3 regions of the Labrenzia sp. CP4 genome follow, and region 2 is predicted to be linked to each of the others. Evidence: riboswitches for the same ligand, from Rfam matches in the RefSeq annotation. Region 2 holds a riboswitch; each other region holds the start of a gene.
What was found. A riboswitch is a leader RNA that binds a small molecule or an ion and turns the genes downstream of it on or off. The one in region 2 is predicted to bind thiamine pyrophosphate.
Positions count from the first base shown of each region.

Region 1: it holds a riboswitch for thiamine pyrophosphate, as region 2 does, so the genes downstream of both, ACP90_RS10020 (hydroxyethylthiazole kinase) here and thiC (phosphomethylpyrimidine synthase ThiC) in region 2, are expected to answer to the same signal.
Region 3: it holds a riboswitch for thiamine pyrophosphate, as region 2 does, so the genes downstream of both, ACP90_RS04935 (ABC transporter permease) here and thiC (phosphomethylpyrimidine synthase ThiC) in region 2, are expected to answer to the same signal.

Region 1 is NZ_CP011927.1:2,156,002-2,159,274, reverse strand. It holds gene ACP90_RS10030 (TRAP transporter substrate-binding protein) at 1-192, opposite strand, end outside; gene thiD (bifunctional hydroxymethylpyrimidine kinase/phosphomethylpyrimidine kinase) at 194-1,000, opposite strand; gene ACP90_RS10020 (hydroxyethylthiazole kinase) at 1,037-1,810, opposite strand; TPP riboswitch at 1,879-1,989, opposite strand; gene ACP90_RS10015 (Lrp/AsnC ligand binding domain-containing protein) at 2,197-2,433, shown strand; gene ACP90_RS10010 (hypothetical protein) at 2,454-2,861, shown strand; gene ACP90_RS10005 (DMT family transporter) at 3,097-3,273, opposite strand, start outside.
Region 2 is NZ_CP011928.1:39,225-42,497, reverse strand. It holds partial or broken gene repA (plasmid partitioning protein RepA) at 1-903, opposite strand, end outside; TPP riboswitch at 1,173-1,298, shown strand; gene thiC (phosphomethylpyrimidine synthase ThiC) at 1,390-3,198, shown strand.
Region 3 is NZ_CP011927.1:1,044,173-1,047,445, reverse strand. It holds gene ACP90_RS04940 (ABC transporter substrate-binding protein) at 1-504, opposite strand, end outside; gene ACP90_RS04935 (ABC transporter permease) at 527-1,372, opposite strand; TPP riboswitch at 1,430-1,536, opposite strand; gene ACP90_RS04930 (hypothetical protein) at 1,618-3,273, opposite strand, start outside.

The sequences.
Region 1 (3,273 bases), on a different replicon from region 2:
GGCAATGCGCTGCGCCGTGATCCCGGGCCCCGGCAGGTTCTTTGGCCAGGACGTGACCATCTTCCATTCCAGCGTCGCCTGCTCCTGCGCCACCGCCGGGGCGGCCAACGCGCTTGCACCGGCGGCGGCGGAAGCCCCCAGAAGTCCGCGACGGCTGATCCGTCCGGTTTCTGTCTTTGGCTGATCGGTCATCTCACTTGCTCCAGAACGCGTGGAAATGATGGACTGGCCCGTGACCACTGCCGATGTGAAGCGTGTCGGCAGCGGCGATGGCGGCCTGAATATAGGACTTGGCGGATCTGACGGCCGCTTCCATGCCCTGCCCCTTGGCGAGACCCGAGGCAATCGCGGATGACAGGGTGCAACCGGTGCCATGCGTGTTGTCGGTCTTGATCCGCTCTGACCTGAGCCAGACCGCATTGCCGTTGCGATCCAGAAGCAGGTCGGCGCTATTCGCACCAGACCCGTGCCCGCCCTTGAGCAGAACCGCATTGGCTCCAAGACCGAGCAGACGTTCTGCCTGCGCCTGCATTTGCGTTTCGTCCGCGGCAACGTTGCCTTGCAACATGCGGGCAGCTTCATGCAGGTTCGGGGTAACAATATCAGTCAGCGGCAGCAGCAAGGCAATCAGCGTGTCGACCGCACTGTCGGCAAGCAACGGGTCACCGGAGGCAGCCACCATCACCGGGTCAAGCACGACCGGACCTGTCTCATGTGCCCGAAGCCCTTCAGCTACCACCTCAATCGTATCGACACGCGACAGCATGCCGATCTTTGTCGCCTTGACGGCAAGGTCCGAGAAGACGGCTGTAATCTGGGCCCGCACGAACTCCGGCGGCACATCATGGATGGCGCTGACGCCAAGCGTATTCTGCGCCGTCAGGGCTGCAATAACACTGGCACCAAAGACGCCGTTTGCGGAAAAGGTCTTGAGATCAGCCTGAATGCCGGCTCCGCCGCCGGAATCCGATCCTGCAATGGTTACCGCAATTGCGGTCATGGGAACCTCCTGGGAGTAGATGCCGAAAAGGCTGCGTCAGCCGGTCTTGAGACGGGCTTCAATGTCGCGGTCAGTCAGGCAATAGAGTGCGTCGAGCAACTCCGGCACCAGACTGCCAGGCCCGCCTGACCGGCTGGCTGCGATTTCGCCGGCAATGTTGAAGACGGACAGTCCGCATGCAGCTGCAAGCGCCCTGTCCTTTTCGATGCTCAGGAACGCCGCCAGAACAGCACCGCCGGCACAGCCGGTGGCCGTCACGCGTGACATCAGTGGATCGCCGTTGCGCAGCAGGAAATCCTCGCCGCGGCTCTCGACCCTGTCTTCCGGGCCAGTGACCGCAAAAACCGTTCCGGCCTCGATCAATGCATCGGCATCCGCCCGCTCCGGCAAGAGAGCAGTGAGTTCTTCCGGATTGAGCCGCACCAGATCCGGCTTCACGCCCAGCAATTCGCGCGCATAGACGCAGCGCACGGGTGACCGGTTGACGAAGACCGGATCGACACAAACCGGACGTCCGGCAGTCCTGGCAGCTTCGATCGCTAGCGGAATGGCCGCACGACGTTCCTCGTCAAGGGTGCCGAGGTTCACCAGCAGCGCATCAGCCCCGCCGGCAAAAGCCGCAACTTCCTCCCGCGCGATGGTCATGGAAGGAACCGCGCCGAGCGCAAGCAGCACATTGGCAGTGAAACTCTGGGCGACCGCATTTGTGATGGCGTGAACGCGCGGCGTTTTCTGCCGCACCCTTTCCAGAAGGGTGAAGACCTGTTCGGCGCACAGGGCTTGCGTGGAAGCAGCAACGGAAAGGCTCATGACGGCTCTCCTGCGACAGAAAGCCCGTTGCCGGTATTCCGGAAAGGACGCGTTGAAGGGAGTGGTGTGTGCATCATGATCTCAAATCCCTCCGCCGGTATCAGCCGGATCAGGTTCAAGGAGTTGGCAGGCCGCCTCTCAGCCCGGTCCAGGATAGCCGGGCACCCCCATGAGATGATTGCACTGCTAACAAGCCGGCCGTGCGATTGCAAGACCCGGCTTGTGCAGAGCGACTACTCGGCAATTGACTGACGGGAGGAGATAGGCGATGTCCTAGTCTGCTTTCGTGAATCTGTTGCCCGGCATGTTTGGCTGACCGAACAGCCCGGCTGATGGTTCAGGTGACACGTTCACCCCCTTCAAACACCAACTGCCCGGAGCGCCCCATGGTACCGTTTTTCGTGATGATCAAATGCCAGTTGGGCAAGACCTACCAGGTCGCCAATGCGATCGCCGATGCGGAAATTGCGTCCGAAGTCTACTCCACCTCCGGCGACTACGATCTTCTGGTGAAATTCTATGTCGACGACGGTTCGGACATTGGCCACTTCGTGAACGAGAAGGTCCACCCGATCGACGGCATTCAGGACACCAAAACCATCATTACCTTCAAGGCCTTCTGAACTCAGACCCGGAAATTTCCATGAAACTCATTAAAATCGCCGCCCTTTGCCTGCCCCTCGCTCTTGCTCCGATCGGATCGACCGCGTCCGCGCAAGGCATGCCGCCGGAGCAGATCAAGCAGATCCTGGACCTGACCAAGGCCAACTGGGTGTCATTCCGCGACTGGCAGGGCCAGGAGCTGATCTATTTCACCCACCTGGAATCCTGGAAGTGCGGCATCGACTATGTCTTCTACGGACTGAACGACGACCCGATTGAGCAGGAATGGCAACTGGAAGCCTGTGACCCGGACAACCAGAATGTCGTTCTGAAGGACAAGCCCTATCTGGAGCTGCCCCTGGGGTCGGCCCAGTCGATCAGCGTGCAGCTGATCTTCAAGGACGGCACCAAGAGCGCTGTCGAGCGGTTCGAATACAAGTCGCAGTAAGGCCGATTTCGGAAACCACCCGCATTCGCCGTCATTCCGGACAAGCGCAGTAAAGCTGCGCGCCGATCCGGGATCCAGCGCATCAGCGTGAGCAAAGCGAACTCTTCTCTCTTTGTATAATGCCGCGCCTAAGGCGCGAAATAAGTCTGGATTCCGGATCTGCGCACAGCATTGCTGCGCTTGTCCGGAATGACGGGGAAGACAGCGTGACCTGCCCTTTGTCTCTTCCTCCCCCCTACGAACGCGAGGGTGATGACGCCCGGCGTGCCTTTGTCCGGTCCAGCCCGAGCTTGTGCTCGCGGTAGATGACGAAAATACCGGCGGCTATCACGATCAGCGCCCCCAGCACCACTGCTGGCAATGGCGTTTCGCTGAACACCACCCAACCGACAATGATCGCCCACAGCATGTT
Region 2 (3,273 bases):
CCGGCCTTTTCGACAACACTCATCAATTCAGCTGTCATAGAAAGAAATTGGGACATAGACATAACGTCCAACATCTGTGGATGTACGGTGATCAATACTCCTGTGGCCGCACTTAAGGCCGACATCGTTAGAAAGCCAAGCTGAGGTGGGCAATCAATGACTACAACGTCGTAATAGCTTTCAACGCTTGTCAGCACCTCCCCTATTCGGGCGAAAAACATGGACGCTGAACGTCCTTCAGACATTGCTTTGGGCGTTTCATGCTCGAATTCCATCAATTCAAGATTGCCTGGAACAATATGGAGGTTTGGCGTATATGTGGATCGAATGATTTCGCTTAAGGCTCGAGGGTCTTCATAACGGATAGCACCGTAAAGCGTTTCTCCCTCGTCGACATCTAGTTCGGGTTGATGTCCGAACATCGCTGACAATGATGCTTGTGGATCAAGGTCAATTGTTAAAACGCGGTATCCACGCAACGCCAAGAACTGAGCCAAATGAGCAGATGTGGTGGTTTTTTCCGGAACCACCTTTGAAGTTCATTACAGTGATAACCTGAAGCTTTTCATCTCCCCGACGGATCGGCACATATTTTGGCGTGCCATTTTTCTCGTCCAAGACCTGACGTATATGATCCATGTCCTCGACAGAATATGTGCGCCTACCGTTCTCGTTTGGTTCGGGGCCATGCCCATCAGCGGCGACCTGACGTAAATAGCCTTCCTTAATGCCAATCAATTTAGCTGCTTCTGCAGGCGAAAATCTTCGGATAGTCTTTTGAGAAGCAGGTGGAAAGATTTTTCGTTGATGTATCTGCAATTGATGAGCGAGCTCATTCGCGTCCGCCGAAAGTGTCGTTGGCAGGTGTTCAGCAGCACCTTCAACCAGAAGATTGGTGTCCATCTCGAAAAATCCTCGAACTGCGCATTTTTGAAAACTACGCCTCAAACTGCGCTGTTACAATATGCTCCGATTCGTTACCAATTTACAAACGCTTAACCAAGTGCATTTTTCAGCCTAGTTTCGACAAGAACTTCGCATTGTTGTCCGCGGACAACTTTTTGGAGTCACCCGGCACATTTCCTTCAACCTTTTGCCGCCAAAGTGACAGCACTTCCTCGTCGAGCCAAGCATCTCTGTATTGACAAACGCACGTGGATGATGGCCGATGGCAACGTTACCAGGGGTGCCCCGGCAAGGGGCTGAGATACTGCTGGGCCGTTGATTGATGGCAGCGCAGTGACCCGTTGAACCTGATCCAGTTCATACTGGCGTAGGGACGGTGCAAGCGCTGCAGTACGACGTTGCCCAGAATCCGGAGCGTCATGGCGTCTTTCCATCATTCCGGCTTCGAACTGGGTCTCCAACTTGAAAGATTGGAGCCTCAGAATGAACATTGCCACCAAGACTATTACGCCCGAAATCACCAAGGGGCCGCTGCCTGCCTCTACAAAGGTTTACAAGCCGGGCGAAATTCATCCCGATATCCGCGTACCAGTGCGCGAGATCGCAGTCCATCCGACCGCCGGCGAACCGCCCGTCACGGTCTATGATGCCTCCGGTCCCTATACCGACCCGACCCAGGCGATCGATATTGAGATGGGACTGCCGCGCCTTCGCGCCGAGTGGATCGCCGCCCGCGGTGACACGGAGGAATATGAGGGCCGCATGGTCAAGCCGGAAGACAACGGCTTTGCCACCGGCGAGCGCCTGACACTGCAATTCCCTAACCTGCAGAAACCGCGCCGCGCCAAAGACGGCAAGACCGTCACCCAGATCGCCTATGCCCGCGCCGGCATCATCACGCCAGAGATGGAATACATCGCCATCCGGGAAAACCTTGGTCGCAAGGCTGCAAACGAAAAGCTTCCCCGTGATGGAGAGAGCTTCGGCGCGGCGATCCCGGATTTTGTTACACCGGACTTCGTCCGCGAGGAAGTCGCCCGCGGGCGCGCGATCATCCCAGCCAATATCAACCATCCGGAAGCGGAGCCGATGATCATTGGCCGGAACTTCCTGGTGAAGATCAACGCCAATATCGGCAACTCTGCCGTCACCTCGTCGATGGCGGAGGAAGTCGAGAAAATGGTCTGGGCGACTCGCTGGGGCGCCGACACCGTCATGGACCTATCGACCGGGCGCAACATCCACAACATTCGTGAATGGATCATCCGGAATTCGCCGGTTCCGATCGGCTCGGTGCCGCTCTACCAGGCGCTGGAAAAGGTTGGCGGCATTGCCGAGGACCTTACCTGGGAAGTCTTTCGCGACACGCTGATCGAGCAGGCCGAACAGGGCGTCGACTATTTCACCATCCATGCCGGTGTCCGGCTCTCCTACATTCCGCTCACCGTCAACCGCGTTACCGGCATCGTATCGCGCGGCGGTTCGATTATGGCCAAGTGGTGCCTGCATCATCACAAGGAGAGCTTCCTTTACGAGCATTTCGAGGAGATCTGCGACATTTGCCGTGCCTACGACGTTTCCTTTTCACTTGGTGACGGCTTGCGTCCGGGCTCGATTGCCGACGCCAACGACGCAGCGCAGTTCGCCGAACTGGAAACGCTCGGAGAGCTGACGAAGATCGCCTGGGCGAAAGACTGCCAGGTCATGATCGAAGGCCCTGGTCATGTGCCGATGCACAAGATCAAGGAGAACATGGACAAGCAGCTTGCGGTCTGCGGCGAGGCGCCGTTCTACACGCTCGGACCGCTGACGACCGACATCGCGCCGGGTTACGACCATATCACCTCGGGCATCGGTGCCGCGATGATTGGCTGGTTCGGCACGGCGATGCTCTGCTACGTCACGCCGAAGGAACACCTCGGCCTTCCCGACCGCAATGATGTGAAGACCGGTGTCATAACCTACAAGATCGCCGCCCATGCCGCCGACCTCGCCAAGGGTCATCCGGCAGCGAAGGTCCGCGACGACGCCCTGTCGCGCGCCCGTTTCGAGTTCCGCTGGGAGGACCAGTTCAACCTCGCGCTCGATCCGGAAACGGCCCGTTCGATGCATGACGAGACCTTGCCGAAGGAAGCCCACAAGGTCGCGCACTTCTGCTCCATGTGCGGTCCGAAATTCTGCTCCATGCGGATTTCCCACGATATCCGCGACGCTGCTCGTCAAGAGGGCATGGAGGCGATGGCAGTCAGATATCGTGCTGGCGGCGATCTCTACATGCCAAAGGATCTGTAGTTCATTCGCAGAGGGGAGGGGAGATTCGAGGGGAGGGGGTTAGGGCTCCCTTCGCCCGATGGCCTACCGCTCGAT
Region 3 (3,273 bases), on a different replicon from region 2:
AGAGCCTGACAACGCGAAATTCACGTTCACCAGCTCGACATCATCCATGGTCAAACCGGCCGAACGCAGCATCTGGCCCAGCATCGCGTCCTCGAAGCCGGAAACGGAAAAGCCGACACTCTTGCCCTTGAGGTCCTTCAGTTCCTGTATCGGGCCGTCCTTCAGCACGATGAGAGAATTGAGGGGCGTTTCCACCAGCGTACCGATCCATTTCAGCGGCAGCTCTTCCTCGATTTGCGCATGAAGCGTCGGCTGATAGGACACTGCGATATCGCCCTGCCCGGCAGCAACCAGTTTCGGCGGCATTGCCGGGTCCGCCGGTTCGATGATCTCAACCTCGAGACCTTCTGCCTCGAAGAAACCCTTGGTCTGCGCAGTTACCAGCGGCGCGTGATCCGGATTGATGAACCAGTCGAGCAGCAAGGTCAGTTTCTCACTGGCCTGTACCGGCCCCGATGCCAGCAGCCCGGCGGCCAATGCGAGTGACAGGATTTGTTTTTTCATGAGGTCCTCCGTAGAGCGGCAGCTAGGTGAGCGGCTGCCAGGGAACAAGAAGTCGGGTGAGATGGTTCACGGCAAAGCGCATGATCAGCACCATCGCCGCGAGCAGGATCAGGGCGGCGAACATCATGTCCGCCTGCATCCGGTTGCTGCTTTGAAGCATGATGAAGGCAAGGCCTCCTTTTGCCCCGGCCCATTCGCCGATGATCGCCCCCATGGGAGCGAACACCGCGGCCACCCGCAGGCCGGAGGCAAACGCCGGCAAGCCTGACGGCAGGCGAAAGAACCAGAGTTCCTTCAGGCGAGACAGACGATAAAGCCGGGCGAGATCGCACAAACCCGGGTCAAGCCGCTGCAGGCCATCGAAAAACGTCGATGTAACCGTGAAGAAGATGACCAGGATGATGACGACGATCTTGGAGGCCAGCCCGAAACCGAGCCAGAGCACCAGGATCGGCGCGATTGCGAAAACAGGCAGGGCCTGCGTCACCAGAATGGGCGGCATGGCGAACCTTGCAGCAATCGGAAACAGCCACAAAAGAACGGAAAGCAATGCCCCGGCGGCTGCCCCCAGCACAAACCCGAGCACCGTCTCATAGGCGGTGATGCCGGCATGATGCAGAAGGAAGCCTGCGTGTTTGACAAAGGCTGTAAAGACGCGGTCCGGACCCGGCAGGATATAATGCTGGGTGTCGAACACATGGACGATTGCCGCCCAGATAGCGACAGTCAGCAGGAGGCCGAGTATGGTCCTGGCAACAGCTTTCACAAACGCCATCATCCCGCAGCCCCCGCCGCCATTGGCCAACAGGAACGCATGAAAGCCGATACCGGCATTCGGATGTGCGGCGACCGCAGTGGTCGCAGACAAGTACGCATAGGATCTCCCGTCTTCGGACAAGCCGAAAATGACAATGGAGATCCGGGAATAGGCTAAGGATTCCGTCCCTTCGCCGGCATGACCCGGATCAGGTTCTAAGGGTTCGGCATTACGCCATCTCAGCTCCGGTAACCGGAACACCCCTCGGACCAAGGCGGACCATGCCTTGTGTGACGGAAAAAGGCAAGCCGCCGTGAGGCGGCTTCTTCAGATTTTGAAAGGAGGCAGGCTGGCGCTTAGCCGGCTTGCCAGGACGTGATCGCCTTTTCTACGGCTTCTGCACCGGCGGTTCCCTTTTCCAGGGTCAGGATGCCGCGCTTGCCGTTTTCGTAAAGCATCGGAATGTCGATCCAGCCGCGTTCACGCAGCAGGGCGAGATTGCGTTGCTGCTCGTTCGGCAAGCTGGAAAGGGCAATCCAGAAAAAGCCCGGAGACACTTTCACGGAAGCGCCGATCAGCGCATCGCCACGAGCTTCTTCCGTAGGCTTCATGACCAAGCCTGGCACGTTGACGACGTCACCCGGAGCGAAGTTTTCCGGGAACTCGTACTTGATCTCGACCAGATGGCTGGCGGGCAAGGAAGTATCGTCATTCGGCTTGATGCGAATATCGACCTTCACATCCCGCTCGGGGATTTCAATGGAGGCGCTCAGAACCGCGAGAGCCTTGCCGTCCAGATTCGTTTCTTCATCGACACCCCAAACGACTGCGCCTTGCGCAGCCGTTCCGGCACCACCGGACTCTTCCCCTTCTTCGTAAAGGATAGAGCGCTGCACCGAGGAATCCGCCGCCGTGGCGGACGGAGCCGGTGAAGTTTCGTCAGGCGAGATGGCCGAGAGATTGTCTTCCGGCACCGCAATCGGGCTTTCGGTGGTCGCAGAAGACTGATCGTTTTCTCCGCTCGTCACGATGGACGGCTGGGAAGGTTCGGGCGCAGCGGAAGCTGGTGTATCGACCTGCGGTGTATCGGCCGGCGCAGGCGAATCAGACTGTCCGGTAATCGTCGTCGTGGTTACCGTGCGTGCATCCGGGGCAACCACATCCGTCTCGCCTTCGTTCAACAGGCGGTCGGTGTTTTTCGAAGGCTCTTCACCTTCTACGGCAGGGGCAGCGGTCGAAGGCTCCGGCGTGGTGTCCGGCTGCGTATCGACAGGCGTTTGCGAAGAAGACGCGACCGGCACATTGCCGCTGTCGGCTGTCTCATCGCCCGCAGGCATCAGGAAATAGGCTCCGGCGCCCAGGATCACCAGCAACAGGAAACCCGCAGCAATGACGATCGGAACGGTGCGGCTGCCGGATGAATCACCGCGCAGCGCATCCGAAGCACTCGGCTTGGCGCGCTTGGAGCGGCTTTTCTTGGAGGCCGATTTGTCCTTCGGCTTGGCTGTTTCCTCGCCTGGATAAACCTGGTCGGCGGGATCGGCCGCACCGGTGGTATCTGCAGGCTCGAACAGGCCATCATCTGTCTGTTCCGGCTGCACAGGTCCGCCGAAAGAGGGCTCCTGGCGCACAGGCGCAGTGCTCGGGTCGGCAGCTTCCTTGGCGTGGTGAACAGCCTGGCTGGCCGCGGTGCCAAGCGCTTCGGCCTGTGTCAGGGTTTCCTTCAAGGGCGACGGAGCCGGGGTATCCACCACCGGTGCTGCAGTTGTTTCAGGTTCCTGTGGTGCAGGCGCAGGCGCTTCCGGCGCAGCCTCTGCCACCGGCTCAGCCGGAGGCGGTGTCACGGGCGGCGCGGAAACCTGCGGCGCCGGGGTCGGCGTTTCGACCTTCGGAACAGTGGGGCTGAGACCGAGGCTTTCGCGGGCGGCTTCGGCTTCCACCTTGCGAATGGCTTCTTCCAGACGCAGCTGCTCGGCCGTGATCTCGGACGGCGCCAGCGGCGGCTCATAGGC